DNA from 3 places in the Fictibacillus nanhaiensis genome. Region 1 is predicted to be linked to each of the others. Evidence: riboswitches for the same ligand, from Rfam matches in the RefSeq annotation. Region 1 holds a riboswitch; each other region holds the start of a gene.
The links. A riboswitch is a leader RNA that binds a small molecule or an ion and turns the genes downstream of it on or off. The one in region 1 is predicted to bind S-adenosylmethionine.
Positions count from the first base shown of each region.

Region 1 (5,821 bases):
CTTTCAGCATTTGTTTCCCCTCCTTCTATCCTTGATTAGTTATACTGTCTTGCCATTTTAATGAACGATGTTCGATCCATTTCAAAACGGCATCCGTTATCTTTCCTAAGACTGCAAATAGCAAGATGCTTGCAATAACCGTATCAGGTGAGTACGTGTTCTGACCTACCACGAGCAGATAGCCTAGCCCTTCACTCGCCCCCATGAGCTCTGCCGCTACTACAAACATCCAACCCAGCCCTAACCCGCTGCGCATACCCGTAATAAATGAGGGTAATGCAGCCGGCAATATGATGCGCTTGGTTAGTTGATAAGGGGATAGTTGATAGATTCTTCCGACCTCAATGAGCTTACGGTCTACACCTTGGATCCCTGCTACAATATTTAGATAGACCGGAAAAAACACACCGACTGCGATTAACGAAATCTTCGAAGGTTCTCCGATTCCCATCCAAAGGATAAATAGCGGTACCCACGCCAGAGAAGGGATGGAACGAATAGCCTGAAACAACGGATCTAAAAGACGTTCTGCTGTTTTTGCATATCCAACGATCGCACCAATCACAACCGCCGCTACGGTCCCGATTGCAAACCCTAAGAATACGCGGGTCAGTGTAATTGAGATATGTCCGAACAGCGATCCATCTTGATACATACTGATAATTTTTTCTAAAATGATGGTTGGTGCAGGCAACAGGTGTGCAGCCAAAAGTCCCGTTCTAGCCGCGATTTCCCAAATTACTAATAGAATAATAGGCAGGATAGAACCTATAAGAACACCTTTACCGATTTGAAAGAATCCTCTAGATGATGAGAGCTTCTGAGGGGAAGCTCTCTGTGCTACTTTCCACTTGTGTGTTTCAGAAATCATCGACACTTCCTCCTCTCTCTCCTTATTGGTTAATCACTTTTTCTGCAAATTTCGGATTGATCAGTTTCTTTACAAGATCTTCGATGTTCGTATCTTTTTTGACAATCTCTTCTTTTTGGAGTACTTCGCCTGCAGCCGATATAGCTTTTTCATGCTGTGATCCTGGAACAGGTTCCTCGAAGTTGTTTCGTTGCAGTTGTTTTTTTGCGACATCTTCTTTAATCCCCGCTTCTTCTGATAAAAGTTTTGCTGCTTCCTCTGGATGTTCAATCGTCCACTTTCTTGCTTTCTCATAAAGTTCAATCACTTGTTCGACTTGCTTTGGATGGTTTTTCGCAAATTCAGAGCGTACGTTTAACGTTCCATACGTATTAAAGTCTGGATTACGATAAATGTACTTCGCACCGGATTCTACTTCAGTTCTCGCCATGTGCGGATCTAACCCAGCCCAAGCATCCACTTGCCCTTTTAAAAGGGCATTCGCACCATCAGCATGTTGTAGATTTACAATCTGTACATCCTTTGCAGACAGGCCAGCATCTGCAAGTGCACGGAGTAAAAAGATATGTGGGTCCGTTCCAAACGTTGCTGCTACTTTTTTTCCTTTAAGATCCTTTACATCTTTAATCGGTGAACCGTCTTTTGCGACAAGAGCCGTCCATTCAGGCTGGGAGTAAATATAGACTGATTCGATCGGTGCTCCTTTGTCTTTTGCGATCAGTGCTGCAGCACCAGCTGTTGATCCAAAATCAACGCTATCTGAATTCAAAAACTCAAGCGCTTTGTTGCTTCCTTGACTTTGAATCCACTCTACTTCTATCCCTTCTTTTTTAAATGCTTCTTCTGCCCATCCGAACTTTTTAAGCGCTAAACTAGTCGGAGAGTAAAACGCGTAATCGAGTCGGATCTTCTCTGGTTTCTCTCCCTCTTTCGCACTGCTAGAACAGCCTGATAAAACCAAAGCGCCAGCTATGCTTAAAGCCAGTGTTGCTTTCTGCCAAATCTTCAACATGTATTTCCCTCCACGTTTCTCTCTTTTTATATGGCTATTTTTTTGAGTTATTCTTGAAAGTCGTTGACTTCCGTTCCCGGCTTACCGATTTCTATTTTTAAAGTTCACACGCATACGTTGAAATAGTTCCTCTTAGACGTTGTGCTTCTTTATACGTACATCTGTTATGCACCACATCGATCCCAGCTTCTTTCGCAATTTTTGCTGCTTCTGGCGAGATGACACCTTCTTGTAGCCAGAACACTTTTGGCTGTGTGATCGCTGCTTCCTTTGCGAGCTCAATCGCTGCTTCTGGACTTCTAAATACTTGAACCACATCGATGGGAAACGGAATAGATTTTAAATCTGGATACGCTTTTTCATCAAGCACTTCTGTTTCTCTTGGATTAACCGGAACAATTTTATAGCCAAGTCGCTGCATTTTTCTGGCTAATCTATGGCTGGGTCTTGCAGGATTGGAACTGAGTCCCACGATCGCAAGCGTCTTAGGACGTTGAATTTCCTGATCATTCTCAACTGCTCGATACAGTGATGATTGCAACGCCCAACGAATAACACCCTCATCATTTATCGTGATCTCCGTGTTATCCGTCCCTATCCCAGTTGCCGTTTGTATCGCGCGATCAAGATCATTCGTAAGATCTTTTACGGACTCAAGTCCGACCGATAATCGAATAAGTTCTTCTGTTACGCCTGTTGCTACTAATTCTTCTCCACTCAGTTGCTGATGAGTGGTAGAAGCAGGGTGGATGATCAATGATTTTGCATCCCCAACATTCGCAACGTGTGACCACAATGAGATGTTGTTGATAACCTTACGCCCAGCATCACGTCCGCCCTTGATTCCAAAGTTTACGATCGAACCAAAACCATTGCTTAAATATTTCTTAGCAAGCTCATGACTTCTGTGCGAAGAAAGGCCAGGGTATGAAACCCAATCTACAGCTGGATGTTTTTCCAGATACTCCGCTACTTCTTGTGCGTTCTTCGCATGTTTTTCCACTCGTAGATGCAGTGTTTCTAAACCTTGTAAAAGGAGGAATGCATTGTGTGGACTTAAACATGCTCCGAAATCTCGTAAAAGCTGAACGCGTAATTTAGTCGCAAAAGCCAATGTTCCAAAGTCATTCGCGTATCTTAATCCGTTATAGCTGTTATCTGGCTCCGTAAATCCTGGATACTTCTCTGAGTTCCAATTAAAGCGTCCTCCGTCTACCACAACACCGCCAATGGCTGTTCCATGTCCACCGATCCACTTTGTGGCTGAATGAATGACGATGTCAGCTCCAAAACTTAACGGCTTTGTTACATATGGGGTTGCAAACGTATTATCCATGATTAAAGGTACACCGTTCTCATGCGCAATATCTGCTACTGCCTCAATATCTAGAACGTTAAGACTCGGGTTGCCGATCGTTTCAGCAAAAAATCCTTTCGTGTTTGGAGTAATCGCTTTTCTGAAGTTCTCAGGGTCTTCTGCATCTACAAACTTTACGTTGATTCCATATTTCGGGAGAGTAGTAGAAAATAAGTTGTACGTTCCTCCATATAGATTGGTAGCTGCAATAATCTCATCTCCTGCATGTGCGATATTTAAGATAGCTAGCGCAATCGCTGACATACCAGAAGACGTTGCAACTGCTGCTACACCATCTTCTAAAAGGGCGACTCTTTTCTCAAAAACATCGACTGTTGGATTCCCGATCCGGCTATAGATATTCCCTGGCTCATCGAGTGAAAATAAGCTCTGTGCGTGATCTGTATCAGAAAAAACATAGGATGTAGTTTGGTAGACAGGCACTGCACGTGAACCTGTTGTTGGGTCAGGCGCTTGACCCCCGTGTAGTAGTAATGTTTCAATATCGTATCCATCAAATGATTTTGTCATAAAAAATCTCTCCTTCTTATTATTAATTCAAATAAAATCTATAGGAAAACTAGGAATAAAGATTAGTGCTTATCCCTTTTGCTATATTCAATTTTTAAAATGAAATAAGTGACTAAGTGATGTTTGTGTGTGAAGTATGATAAGGGGAAAAAGAAAAACCCCCTTCCTAAGAAGAGGGTTTTGGTCCTCCTCTTATCTTTCAGATCAAAAAAGATCTGTAGGAATTGGCACCTTTCCAAACCAAATGTGGTTTGTTGGTTGCCGGGCTTCATCGGGCCTAGTCCCTCCGCCTCTCTGGATAAGAGATATTCAAATTATGTTTAACACATTAACGTGCTGATGTTTATTTAGTTCTTGAATAGGATTATAGAGTATGATGTTTTAGAAAGTCAACCGTTTTTTGAAAAATCATAAAAGTTATACAAAAGAAATGAGTGTTCAACTGTCAGCTTTGAATTAAGATTATGCCCATGCTATGCCGGTTATGCTAACTTTGTTCCACTTTTTTCATCCAACCATTGAAACTCTTCAATTTTTTTTACAAGGACCGTTATCCGATTGGCAATTGCATCTCTCTCACCGTAACGAATTTTCTGTTCGTTAGATAACTCATCCGTCTGAAGTAGTTGCCAATGAATCACAGTTAAATCAGTAAGTTGAATAAACTCCTCTTGTTTCACTCGACGCTTTACAGCTAGATCTCCTTGAGAATATCCTTCTAAAAATCCGTCAGCGATCCGTTTCAATCGATCTTCATACCGATCAAATTCATGTCGCGCATAACGTGGTGCATTAAAAAATGTCGGGAACAATGTCCTGTAATTATTAAGAAAATTCCCAGCAAGTGAATCCCCGCTATATAAGATGGGTACAGGATCGATTAAACTGACAGTACCATCTGAATGTAGCAATATATTCTCTGGAGATGTATCTTGGTTAGTAAGTACAACCGTTTGATTCTCTATCTCTCTATCATCCAAACAGTTTTGAAGGTCAATCAAAGCAGCTGGAGATATGGACCCATCATATGTATCTATAAATTTCTTAAAATCATCTATGTACTCCTTGTTTTCTTCTTTCATAGATTCTGATACATCGGAATGAAACTTTCCTTCAATATGTTTTCCGTTCCATGAGAGATAACCGAATCCTTTTAAACCATGATCTACAGCATTCATCTTGCGAAAGAACTCCCCAAGTTCCGCTCCGATATGAAACGCTTCTACAACCGTTAGTTGATCTAGCTTTATTGCTTTTCCCGCATATGATTCCACGGTAAACGTTCTATCTTTTTCTACATGATAGTTGAAAAAATCAGGGCAGATCCCTGGTTTAACTTGGTTCGCTAACTCATAGTATGCTTTCGTTCCTGCATATTCTGAGTGAATGGCCTCTTCGTCAAACTCTATGTTCCTACCATACGCCTCCGCTTTTGGAAATCTTACTACCACAGCATCGCCGGTGCGTAGTTGAACGAGATACGCAAGATGCCAAGCTCCTTCACCTAAATATTGAACCTGAGTCGGATCTTTAAGTTCTTCTAACCCACTTTGTTGCAATGCATAATCAATCAAGTCAAATGTCTCTTTCATAAGAAGTTCCTCTTTCTAAAATTGAAAATACGTTTCAAGAAACATATATTCGGTATATGTCGAAAAAAATCCTTTTTTCTTAGGTTTTCTTGTAGGTCTGAAGTCTTAAGAAGAGGTAAGAGGATGAGGAGTTTAAGAGGGATGGCACGAGTTGGCCTAGCATTTTCATATGGCGCTCGTATTTTTCATATGGCGCTCGTCCAGCATGCTTTTCAGCCGCTGGACGAGCTTTTCAAGGAACTTACAAAGTCCCAATCACCATCAATCTACATATGTGACGATGTCTTCTACTGCTTTTCTTGCGAGTTTTTTCGGTTGATCTTGTGGATGCCCGAGCGAAATAACCATGTTGATCTGCTTCTTAGATGGAATATCTAAAAAGTCACGAATCGCATCTTGTGCCAGCAGTACTGGTCCAGTCATCGGGCAAGTACCAAGTCCACGCGCATGGGCTGCAA
Region 1 is NZ_JBHUPF010000015.1:32,141-37,961, forward strand. It holds gene ACFS5O_RS19960 (ABC transporter ATP-binding protein) at 1-10, opposite strand, end outside; gene ACFS5O_RS19965 (ABC transporter permease) at 26-871, opposite strand; gene ACFS5O_RS19970 (aliphatic sulfonate ABC transporter substrate-binding protein) at 894-1,883, opposite strand; gene ACFS5O_RS19975 (PLP-dependent aspartate aminotransferase family protein) at 1,981-3,771, opposite strand; SAM riboswitch class I at 3,961-4,076, opposite strand; gene ACFS5O_RS19980 (hypothetical protein) at 4,254-5,363, opposite strand; gene ACFS5O_RS19985 (nitroreductase family protein) at 5,625-5,821, opposite strand, start outside.

Region 2 (5,821 bases), on a different contig from region 1:
TGGTTCAGCAAGAGTGAGGATTTTTGTGTCTTGATACCAAGCTGTTTAATCCATTTTTCCGCTTCTGTTTTTTCTTGTTTTCTTTGGATAAAACCAAACTTAGTAAACTGTTTTAAGACAGGCAAGGTTAAGTTTTCAACCACATTGTAATCAACAAGAATTCCTTCTTTACGTCGTTCTTCTGGGACGAACCCGATACCGGCCGAAATCGCTTTTTGAGGATTCGATACCCTTATTTTTTTCCCTTTCATGTAAAGAGAATCTTTAGATGGGTCTGCACCAAACAATGCTCTTGCCGTTTCTGTCTTACCTGCACCCACTAATCCGGCAACGCCAACAATTTCTCCTTCTCGAACAGATAGGGATACGGATTCACCTGTAGAAGGAATTCTGAACTGCTTCGCTTCTAAAAGGGTATCGCCTAGCATTCTATCTTCTTCATCATTCAATAGTTCAACCAATTCGTTGCCTAGCATCGCACGAACGATCTCTTCAGAAGAACAGTGAGATGTTTCTTTTGATAGAGTCACGTATCCATCTTTTAAGACCGTTACTCTTGTCGACAGTTCCATAATTTCAGGTAAGCGGTGTGAAATATAGATGATGCCCACGTCTTGCTTCTGAAGTTCACGAAGAACAGTAAACAGATGTTGAGCTTCTTTCGTGCTAAGTGCGGCTGTAGGTTCATCTAAAATAATAAATGAGATGTCTTCAGAAATTGCTTTTGCGATGAGTACCAACTGTTTCTCTGCTAAAGAACATCGAGAGAGGGGGATGGCTGGATCAAGTTTTAAGCCAACTCTGTTCAATAGTTCTTGAGCCACTCTGTATCTTTTTTTCCAAGAAAAAAAGGCAGGACCTTTGATAAAAGTATTCATCGTTACGTTTTCTGCGATACTTAATGAAGAGACGAGGGCAGTATCTACTTCTTGAACGACCATCTCAATGCCAGCTGCTTTTGCATGAGCCGGTGTGTTAATCGTCAGTTCTTTTTCATTCAAAGTGATGACACCGCCATCGCGTTCATAATCGCCTGAGAGTATCTTCATGAGTGTACTCTTACCAGCACCATTGGCTCCTAAAAGAGCATGGACCTCACCGCTTTTTACGGTAAAGTCCACTCCTTTTAATACAATCTGTTCACCAAATGATTTTTGTATAGAAGTTAATGAGAGTATCGTCATTGTTTATTATCCTTACTTAAGTTTTCCATCCACGGTGATGTTCCGGCATCAGATTTGCCCCAGCCTTCCACATACTTACCGATCTCATCCATAGATACTTTGGACTTAGGTAGATCTTCTTTTTCAACAAGGTGAGGTTGAACACTATAGATCTGTGGTGTTTCTTCACCGGCTACTTTTTGGTAGAGAAAGCGAACTTGTAATTTTCCAACATCAGCAGGATCTGTAGCTGCCGTTGACACCCATGGACTATCACTTTCTTGCATCAGTTGCAGATCTTCGTCACTAAGGTCGATTCCATATACTTTAATTTCCTCACGTCCTGCTTGTTGAATCGCACGTGTCACACCTTTAGCAAATTCGTCCCAAGGAGCGAACACCGCGTCAATGTCACCCTTTTTAGGATACTTTTGCAACAGGGCTTCCATTTGTGATTGTGTATCAAGCGCTGTATTCTGTGTTGCTGTACCAAAACGCGCGATCTCTTTGATCGAAGGATAACGTTTCTTGAAGGCTTCATACATAACGTTTCTTCTTTCCATTGGTGTGAAACCACCTACCCAAACGTATACGATCTCACCTTTTCCATTTAAGTCTTGCGCCATGCTTCGCAGAGCATTCCACGAAAGGCTATAATCATCCTGGTCGATAACGGTTACACCTGGTATGTTGATATCACTATCAAAAGCGACAACAGGAATTCCTGCTGCAACTGCTTTTTTTACACTTGGTGCGATCGCATCAGCACGACCATGATCAATTAAGATTCCATCTACTTGTTGGTTAACGGCTGTTTCTACATACGCTGCCATTTTTGAAAGGTCGTTATCAGCGTTATAGACCTGCACCTCACCACCGAACTCTTCCACTTGCTTCTTTACACCACTAATATATTGAGAGGAGAACGTCCCGATAGAGAACTGGTTGATTGAAGCGATTTTTAATGGCTTCTGAAGCTGTTCTGGAACTTTGCTTGACGTTGAAGCGGTATTTTTTTGTTTTGATTGCGACTCATTTGCGGCAGCTGGTTTGGATTCTGTCTTATTGGAAAGAGCATCTTGTTCATTTGTGCATCCTGTTAAGAACAAGGCAGTAGTAAGGCAAGCGGTTGCCAAGACTTTATAAGGTCTCAATGCTTTCATCCTCCTTAAGTGTAGATAGGGCTTCTTGATAATTACCGCTCACGATTCCTTTTTCTGTAATGATTGCTGATATGTATTCAGCGGGAGTTACATCGAAAGCTGGATTGAAGACTTTAATTCCTTCTGGAGCAATGCGAACTCCGTTTAGGTGCGTGACTTCTTCTTCAGGGCGTTCTTCGATCGGAATATCCTCGCCGCTAGATGTTTTGAGATCTAACGTAGATAGAGGACATGCTACATAAAAGGGAATTCCGAGTGCTCTCGCTTGAAGTGCAAGACCAAAAGTCCCGATTTTGTTAGCTGTATCCCCGTTTGCTGCCACGCGATCACATCCAACGATAACGGCTTTGATATTCTTTGTTTTTAAAGTGTGCGCTGCCATATTATCCGTAATTAGCGTCACAGCAATATCGTTTGCTTGAAGCTCCCATGCAGTTAAACGAGATCCTTGTAAGACAGGACGCGTTTCGTTCGCGTATACAGAAAGATTCCAACCCTGCTCTTTTGCAAGATGAAAAGGAGCTAAAGCTGTTCCGTATTTGCTTGTCGCGATAGCACCTGCATTACAGATCGTCATGACAGCATCTCCGTCTTGAAGAAGGGATAACGCGTACTCACCAATCTTTCTGCATGTATTTTCGTCTTCTTCTTGAATTAAAAGTGCTTCAGCTTCAATGTTTTTTTTCGCCTCTTCTACAGAAGCGGATCGTTTGGCAGATGCGACAACACGATCTAACGCCCAGAATAAATTAACAGCAGTAGGGCGAGAGGAGGCTAAATAATCTCTTTGTTTTTTCAATTTTGATAGAAATGAAAAATGATCAACCTCTTTTTCAGAATTACTCCAAAGTGCAAGTCCGAATGCAGCAGCGATTCCGATCGCAGGAGCGCCTCTAACTTTAAGCTTTGAAATGGCGTCCCATACGTGTTCAATCGTGGTTACATTTAAGTAAACCGTATGATGGGGAAGTTGTTGTTGATCTAATATAAGAAGGTGGTTACCTCTGTATCGAACAGAAGGAACCCACTTTTCAGCTACAGTCATAATTTAAGCACCTCTAATCCAGTCAGTAAGTTCTGTGATGTTTGTAAGTTTTCTCTGATTCTTAATCAGTTTTGCACCTAGCTCTAGGGCTGTTTTTTTATAAAAGAGCTCCACTTCTTTTTGGGGAATAGAGTCTAGATCAGCTACATGTGCAAGTCCGATCGTTCTTCGAATGATTTCACAACCAGCAAATCCAATCGCTTCTTGAAACGTTTTTTCTAAGAAATTTTCAAGAACACCCAAAATCTTGGCAAAAGGATCTGTCGCTTTCTCGTTCCAAAGCTGTGTGAATGTTTCACTGTATGTTTCCCAAGTTTTTTCGATGGTTTCTAAAAGATAAGTTTGTAAAGTCTCTCGATGAAACGGCTCTTTCGCATGAGCATTTTGAGAAAGGTGATTAAGAGCAAGGTTCGCTATGAAATGAGCGATATCAAATCCTGCTGGGCCATAGAACGCAAACTCAGGATCGATCACTTTAGTAGAATCGCTTTTCACAAAAATACTTCCAGAATGTAGATCACCATGAAGGAGGACTTCAGCTTTTGTTAAGAATGAAAGTCTGAGTTGAGCTACTTCTTTTAGAAGCTCTGTGTCGTTCCAAATGACATCAACTTCACTTTGAAGTTCAGCAGGGAAGTCGTTCGTTTCGATGTTGAAAAAAGGATCTGTGAACACTAAGTCTTCAGTGATCTTACACAGTTCAGGGTTTGAGAATCGTTTCACTTGTTCTTTCTTTTCAAACGGATGAAGATAAAAGTCGCTAGAATAAAAAGCTGTCTTAGCTGCAAACGTTCCAATGTCATTAGCAAGTTGTGGGTAGATCTGTCCTTCAATTAGCCCTTTTCGAAGAATGACATGATCAGATAAATCTTCCATAACCGTTACGGCAAGTGTTGAATCTGAATACAAAACTTTAGGAACTAAGTGAGGAACTGATTCGGCTTCTTTTAGTAAGGCTTCGCTCTCAATACGTGCACGGTCTAGTGTTAACGGCCAACTTTCGCCAACCACTTTTGCATATGGAAGTGCTTGTTTGACGATCACCGCTTTTTTAGAGAGTGCACTTTCTATATGAAAAACAAGGTTTAAGTTGCCATCTCCAATCTCTTTAACAAGCAGTTGGCTATGTTCGGATTCATCGAAAAATGCTAAAGGTTTTACCACATCAAGGACTGTCAGTTTATTTAACGGTTCATATGTAGGTTTTACTTGTACGCTCATTTTTGTTCCCCCCGGAAAGTTTTTTTACAAATAAAAAGAGCCTCTTTTCGTATAAGAAAAGAGGCTCGGAATGATGATTTCCCGCGCCTCTTATCTTAGCAAAACAAAATTGTTTCGCCGGAATTAGCACCGTGCCATACGCTGACTAAATCAGCGGCTCCCCATATAATGCGGGCGCCCCATCTTGCAATGGTATTACGGTCGGTTGCTGGGTTTCATCGGGCCATATCCCTCCACCTGCTCTTGATAAGAGACCAAAATTATTCGTTTTTTTAATGCGTAATAATATTCACGCAATTCATAATCGTTATACTACAACGTGATGTGAAGATCTGTCAACACAATTTTTCAAAAAGGTTTAATACAGGTCTGTTCGACGGTCGTTAAACACAGGAACCTTTTCGCGTACTTCGTCTACTAATTCAGGTGATATCTCTGCTGTAATGGTCTCCTCATCGTGTACAGATCCTTCAGCGATAATATCTCCCCAAGGGTCAATGATCAACGATTGACCGGCAAAGGTATTTTTAGGATCGCTTCCGACCCGATTGCATGCAACCACGTAGCATTGATTCTCTATAGCACGTGCGATAAGCAGAGCTCGCCAATGAGATTGTCTTTGAATGGGCCATTCTGCGGGAACGAATAAAACCTTAGCGCCGTTTAAGAAAGGAGCACGAATCCATTCAGGAAATCGAATGTCATAACAGATTGCAAGTGTGGAAAGGGTGCCATCGAGTGTAAACAGTGTACTGATATTCCCGGGAGAGATATACTTTTCTTCTTCCATCAATGTGATTAGATGAGCTTTTGAGTACGTAGAGATCGGTTCACCGTTTCGGCTGTAGGTGAGAGAAGTGTTAAATACTTCATCCTCATCACGGTAAGCGATAGAACCGCCAACAATATTGATATCAAGTTCTTTTGATAAGGAGCTTAACCAGTGCTTTGCTCTCTCGCCATTCTCATCGCTAATCTCATCTAAGCGTGTTAGGTCATATCCTGTATCCCATAGTTCTGGGAGAACAATCGTATCAGGTTGATGCTGAACAACTGCTTCACGAATTTTATTTTCAATGTGTTCATAGTTTTTTTTAGGATCGCCATAATGTATGTCGACTTGAATGCAGGCAATTTTCATGATTGTATCCTCCAGATTGTAAAAAAGTCTTTACAGAATTTCCTTAAGCGTATAACATAACTGATTAGAATTTCAAGAACATTCAAAT
Region 2 is NZ_JBHUPF010000006.1:2,586,373-2,592,193, reverse strand. It holds gene ACFS5O_RS16925 (sugar ABC transporter ATP-binding protein) at 1-1,184, opposite strand, end outside; gene ACFS5O_RS16920 (sugar ABC transporter substrate-binding protein) at 1,181-2,326, opposite strand; gene mtnA (S-methyl-5-thioribose-1-phosphate isomerase) at 2,304-3,371, opposite strand; gene mtnK (S-methyl-5-thioribose kinase) at 3,375-4,592, opposite strand; SAM riboswitch class I at 4,680-4,845, opposite strand; gene ACFS5O_RS16905 (carbon-nitrogen family hydrolase) at 4,951-5,733, opposite strand.
Region 2: it holds a riboswitch for S-adenosylmethionine, as region 1 does, so the genes downstream of both, mtnK (S-methyl-5-thioribose kinase) here and ACFS5O_RS19975 (PLP-dependent aspartate aminotransferase family protein) in region 1, are expected to answer to the same signal.

Region 3 (5,821 bases), on a different contig from region 1:
GGTTACGGATTTCTCCTCATTTTTCTAATTATTTTGGTAGGAACAAAGATTGATTTTATTTTCAGGCCGATCGTCGTTCTTGTTCAAACGTTATTTTTTCCGTTTTTGCTTGGCGGTGTTCTTTATTATCTTTTCCGGCCAGTCGTTCAGTTTTTGCATAAACGAAAAGTTCCTAAGGTATTATCCATCCTTCTCATCTACCTGCTTGCGATCGGATTATTCGTATTGCTGTTCTATTCTATTGGTCCGATTCTACAAAGACAGGTTAGTAATCTAATTGAGAATACCCCTGCTTTAATCGATGCTATTCGATCTAAGCTGAATGATTTACAGCAGAATGAATGGGTAAGCCGTTTCCAAGAAAGTGAACAGTTTGATGTAAAAGAAATCTCTGATAAAGTAACCGCTTATCTGTCTACTAGTGTTCAGACAATTGGTACAAACATCGCAAACTTTATTGGAATCATTACAAACATTATTATGATTTTTGTTACCGTACCTTTTATACTGTATTACATGCTTAAAGAAGGTGAGAAAGCTCCACAGATGGTGCTTCAAACACTTCCTGAAAGACAGCGTAATAATGGAACAAAAATTCTAAAAGACATGGACATCGCACTTAGTTCTTATATCCAAGGGCAGATCTTGGTCAGTGTCTGTGTGGGTACAATGCTGTATATCGGTTATCTCGTAATCGGAATCGACTACTCGCTGATTCTAGCTATAATCGCCATGTTCACAAACGTGATTCCGTTCCTCGGACCGATTATCGGAGTCGTTCCCGCATTGATCGTAGCGATTGTAGATTCACCGGCGATGGTGATCAAAGTTCTAGTCGTTATGGTTATCGCTCAGCAGATCGAAGGAAATGTAATCTCTCCGCAAGTTATGGGTAAGAAGCTGGATATCCACCCGCTTACCATTATTTCGATCTTGCTTGTTGCAGGAAGCCTAGGTGGTCTGCTTGGATTGATTCTAGCCGTTCCAGTATATGCGGTGTTAAAAGTTATTGCCCTGCACACGTATCGCTTAATCAATCTTAGAAAATCAAAAGAGTTATAAGAATAATGAGGGAATGGAAAAAAGCATCGACTACTGAAGTCTGATGCTTTTTTCTTTGCTCGTATTTTCTGTATAGCGCTCGTCCAGCGTGCTTGTCAGCCACCGGACGAGCGCCAACTTGTTATTTCAAAAGAAAACACACCATTTCGTTCGAATGAAATGGTGTGCTCTGTATATTATTGAGCTTCTTGGGGCTGTTTATCGTAGATTGGAACCCAGCCTTCTTTTGATTTAAAGATGCGAACCGCTACTACTTTACGATCTTCTTGCAGCGTGAAATAGTGACGGAAATTTTCTGGAACAGAGATAAGGTCTCCTGGTTCAAGTTCAACATCGAAGAATCTTCCATTAGGTCCTTCGATCGCAAAGATTCCATGTCCAGAAACGATAAAGCGTACTTCATCATCCGTGTGATGATGTTCTGATAAGAAGTTTTTCAATAGCTCATCTAAGTTTGGTGTCGCATCAGAAAGTGAGATAACATCTTCTGTCACATATCCTCTGCGCTCAGAAATATCATCGATCTCACTGCGGAAGGTTTGAATCACTTCTGCTTTGTCCTTATCACTTAACGAGAAATTTTCACGAAGATGCGCTGGAAGTTTTTCAATGTCCCATTTCTCGTATATAACTTCTTGAGAGTTCAGATACGCTTCTACCTCACTCTGTTTTTCAATTCTTTCGTTGTTATCATGAAATCGTAGTTGTGCCATTTTTAACGCCTCCAAATGATTGATTTTTATTTAAAACGTTTAAAGTTTGTAACTTGATGTGGTAAGAGAAAAGAAACTCAAAAGCTTCTAAATGTTTCTTCGCTTCAAAAGCATTTCTTCCCCATACGGTAATACCATGATTGCGAATCAAGACAGCTTTTGTATCCTGTTTGATTACTGTACCCACTGCTTCAGACAGCTTCGAAAGATCAGCATAATTTTCAACGATCGGAACCGTGATACGGCCTTCTTCCTCCCATATCCCAAATGCTTTAATCAGTTCTTGGCCTTGGAATGTAATCTCTCCTGCATCACCATACAATTCAGAGATTAAGTTATTATCCACGGTGTGAACGTGTAAACAACAGCCTGCTTTCGTTAACCGATACACTTCACAATGAATACCTGTTTCTGCCGAAGCTTTCAAATGCGTTTCTTCTACCGGTTCACCGAACTGATCCACTAAAAGAAAGTCTTCTGAGGTACGTTTTGTTTTATCTTTTCCGCTTGCAGAAACGTAAAAAGCGAGAGGTGAATCGCTTACTTTAATGGATACGTTACCACTGGTTCCAGGAAACCAGTCTCTTGATGCCAGTTCATCCTTAACATCTGCAAGCTCATTCCAGCGCTGTTGTTTACTCAACTTTTTACACCTCTTTTCTCTAAGACATGAATGATGTCATGAAAGGTTTCAAATGGTGTGTATGGTATTTGGTTTTCTTCACATTTTTCAATCAGATAATCTCTTGCGAAAACAACATCAGCCATCTTAGAAGCTTGAAGATCAGTAATCGAATCCCCGATCACAATCTTTTCAGCTCGGGGAAACTTCTCTTCCAGCCGCCTTATAACAGACGGTTTACAACATCCACAATCATTGTCACATTGATCATCACATACATTCGGCCAAGTGATTTTTATCATGTCGTTTGTAAAATCACTTGCGTTACAAAAAACATAGTCTTTTTCTAGTTTGTTCTCTAGTACAGGATGAACAAAAAAATCAATACCACCGCTAACGATGTAAAGTGGAATCCTCTCACTTTGAGTAAATGAGATAAATTCCTGAAAACCGTCTCTAATCTTAGAACGTGTTACAACGAATTCAATGATCTCTTCCTTTTTGTCCGAAGAGATTCTCGAAAACAATTTACCGACTCCTTCTCGAATCGAGATGGTTTCATTCAAGATTTCATTCACGATCGGCTGCCAGCCCTCGGGTGAAAATTCTTCCATGATCGCAACGATATTATCTTTCTCAGTTACAGTTCCATCAAAATCACAAAAGATTACCGATTGGTGTAGAGTTGTCATTTTACTGGAACACCACCCCAAAGCTCTAATGCTTTTTGTAGTTCTAGATGTTTTTCTGCAAAACTCTCAAAGTCTTCCCCTTTAACGACGGCATCTATCGCTTGACGGAAGGCACGTGCTCCACCTGCTGCTCCATCTGGATGACCATGTATTCCTCCACCTGCGTTTATAACACTGTCCAATCCGAAGTCATTGTATAAAACCGGTGTTAAACCTGGGTGGATACCTGCTGATGGAACTGGGAACGACTTGTTTAATGAGATGCTATCTGTTGTTAAGGCACCCGCAATACTTAGGGTTTCGTTACGATCAAGGGCTACGCTTCCATATGGTGATGGGAACAACACCAGATCTGCCCCTGCATAACGAAGCAGTTTACCCAATAAAACGGAATAACCAATCCCGTAGAGAGATGATGATCCTATAGCTCCAGATAGTGCAGGATGCGCCATGATTGGAAGAGGTATCTCTTTATCTTCTGCCAATTCTTGTAATACATCTGGTCCATAGGATAGTACGTTAAACAATAATGCGTTAGCACCTAATTCTGCTGCGCGCCGCGCTTTATCTCGAAGTCCACTCGTTCTGCCTGTCAAGTTAACTGCGTAGAGCGTCTTTTCGCCAGTTCGCTCATGAACGGACTTTAAAACTTCTTTAGCGATTCTTACTCTTTCTTCAAAAGGCGTAAGTGGGTTCTCAAATAGAATTTCATCATCTTTCACAAGATCTACCCCGCCTAAAGCCTGCTCATATAATTGTTGTTTGAAGAATGATAGATCTTTTCCGAGCACCCCTTTAAAAATACTCATAACAAGTGGACGGTTATGTACGCCTAAGATATCTCGGATTCCAGTTATCCCAAACTTTGGACCAGGAAATTGCTGTTCTAGATTCTTATCAAACTCTAAATCTACGAGTTTGATCTCACCATCTAACGAAAGTTTACCGAAAACCGTCGTTAGTATAGCGGGAATGTCATTTGAAAAGTTTGCTGATGGATAGGAAATCTTAAGTAAGCCTCTAGTTCTTTTACTTCCTAAAAATTGATCTGTACGTGGATCTTCAGGAAGTTCAATGACTTCTTCCACGATACCTTTATGTTTTTTTAGCTGTTCTTGCTCAAGTTGAGGAAGATCAGTCCATGAACCTACAGTAAGTCCTAGCGCAATGCCTTCCGCTTTTTTGTATAGATTTTCTTTTTTATCATGTACCAAGTACGTTGCTGTAATTTTACTCATGTTCGTAGTTCTCCTTTCAAAAACGCAAAAAACCCCTTCACGAGGAAGGGGTGTCTACATATTGACAGTTCCGCTTCCTCTTATCTCTCAGTCAAACGTTCGACTGCAAGAATTAGCACCGTTTTCAGTTAAGAAAAATTAACTGAATGGTTGCCGGGTTTCATCGGGCTAGTCCCTCCACCTGCTCTTAATAAGAGTGCAAATTGTTAGAATATAATTTTAATTGTGATTATGACAGGGTATGAAGGATCTGTCAACCAAAATCTTCAATATCTTATTAGTAAGCTTTAAAGTTTTTGAAAGATGTTGATCTCCGTTCCAGATACTCGCTTTCCACGGGGCAGAAGGTGAGCCACATTCGTACGTTTCACTCTTAAGTGTCTCACCTGCCCGCCTGTCCCGTAGGAGTCTCGCATCTTACACTCCATTCAACTAATCAAAGAGGCATAAAGAATTAAATAAAACTTCTAAAACAATTTAGTAATTCGATCAGCAGCCTCTATCAGACGTTCTTCTGACGTTAGTAAGCCGGCACGTACATATCGATCGCCTTCACTTCCAAATCCGATGCCAGGTGCGACGACGACATGTGCTTTCTCAAGCAAATAGTCAGCGAACGTTTCTGATGTATACCCTTCAGGTACAGGTAGCCAGCAGAAGAAGGAACCTTTTGGCGATTCCACGTTCCATCCGTTTTCATTCAAACGTCCGATGAATGCATTTCGGCGTCTTTCATATGTATCTACCAGTTCATCCACACATTGCTGTGAGCCGTTCAATGCCTCAGCTGCTGCATGCTGAACCGCTCCAAACAAGCTTACATAAAAATGATCTTGAAGTAGATTAATGGATTCGATGACAGATTCATTTCCAACCGCGAAACCAACGCGCCATCCTGCCATGTTATACGTTTTAGAAAGGGTATAGATCTCTATGCCTACGTCTTTTGCTCCTTCGGTCTGTAGAAAGCTGATCGGCTTCTGTCCTTCAAATCCAATAGCTCCATAAGCAAAATCATGGCAAACGAGAATATCATGTTTGTTAGCGAGTTCTACTGTCTCTTTAAAAAATGATTCCGTTGCAACACCTGCTGTAGGATTGTTCGGATAGTTTAAGAACATAAGCTTTGCTTTGTTCAAGACCGTTTCATGTAAATCATCGTACTTCGGGAGGAATTCATTTTCTTTTCTTAAAGGCATTGTCTCCATCGAAGCACCAGCCATTGCTACACCTGACCAGTAATCCGGGTATCCTGGATCTGGAACGAGGGCAACATCTCCTGGGTTTAAGTAGCACTGTGATAACTCTACTAATCCCACTTTTCCCCCAAAGAGAATAGCTACTTCTTTATCAGGATCTAAGGTCACACCATACTCTCTTTGATAAAAATCGGCAGCAGCCTGCTTTAAGAATCCGTGTCCTCGAAACGGGGAGTATTTATGAAAGTCAGGTCTTTCTGCACCTTCCTTCAATGCTTCAACGATATGCTGTGGC
Region 3 is NZ_JBHUPF010000006.1:2,580,393-2,586,213, forward strand. It holds gene ACFS5O_RS16870 (AI-2E family transporter) at 1-1,062, shown strand, start outside; gene ACFS5O_RS16875 (1,2-dihydroxy-3-keto-5-methylthiopentene dioxygenase) at 1,239-1,775, opposite strand; gene ACFS5O_RS16880 (methylthioribulose 1-phosphate dehydratase) at 1,753-2,418, opposite strand; gene ACFS5O_RS16885 (2-hydroxy-3-keto-5-methylthiopentenyl-1-phosphate phosphatase) at 2,415-3,089, opposite strand; gene ACFS5O_RS16890 (2,3-diketo-5-methylthiopentyl-1-phosphate enolase) at 3,086-4,327, opposite strand; SAM riboswitch class I at 4,405-4,524, opposite strand; gene ACFS5O_RS16895 (hypothetical protein) at 4,615-4,743, opposite strand; gene ACFS5O_RS16900 (pyridoxal phosphate-dependent aminotransferase) at 4,795-5,821, opposite strand, start outside.
Region 3: it holds a riboswitch for S-adenosylmethionine, as region 1 does, so the genes downstream of both, ACFS5O_RS16890 (2,3-diketo-5-methylthiopentyl-1-phosphate enolase) here and ACFS5O_RS19975 (PLP-dependent aspartate aminotransferase family protein) in region 1, are expected to answer to the same signal.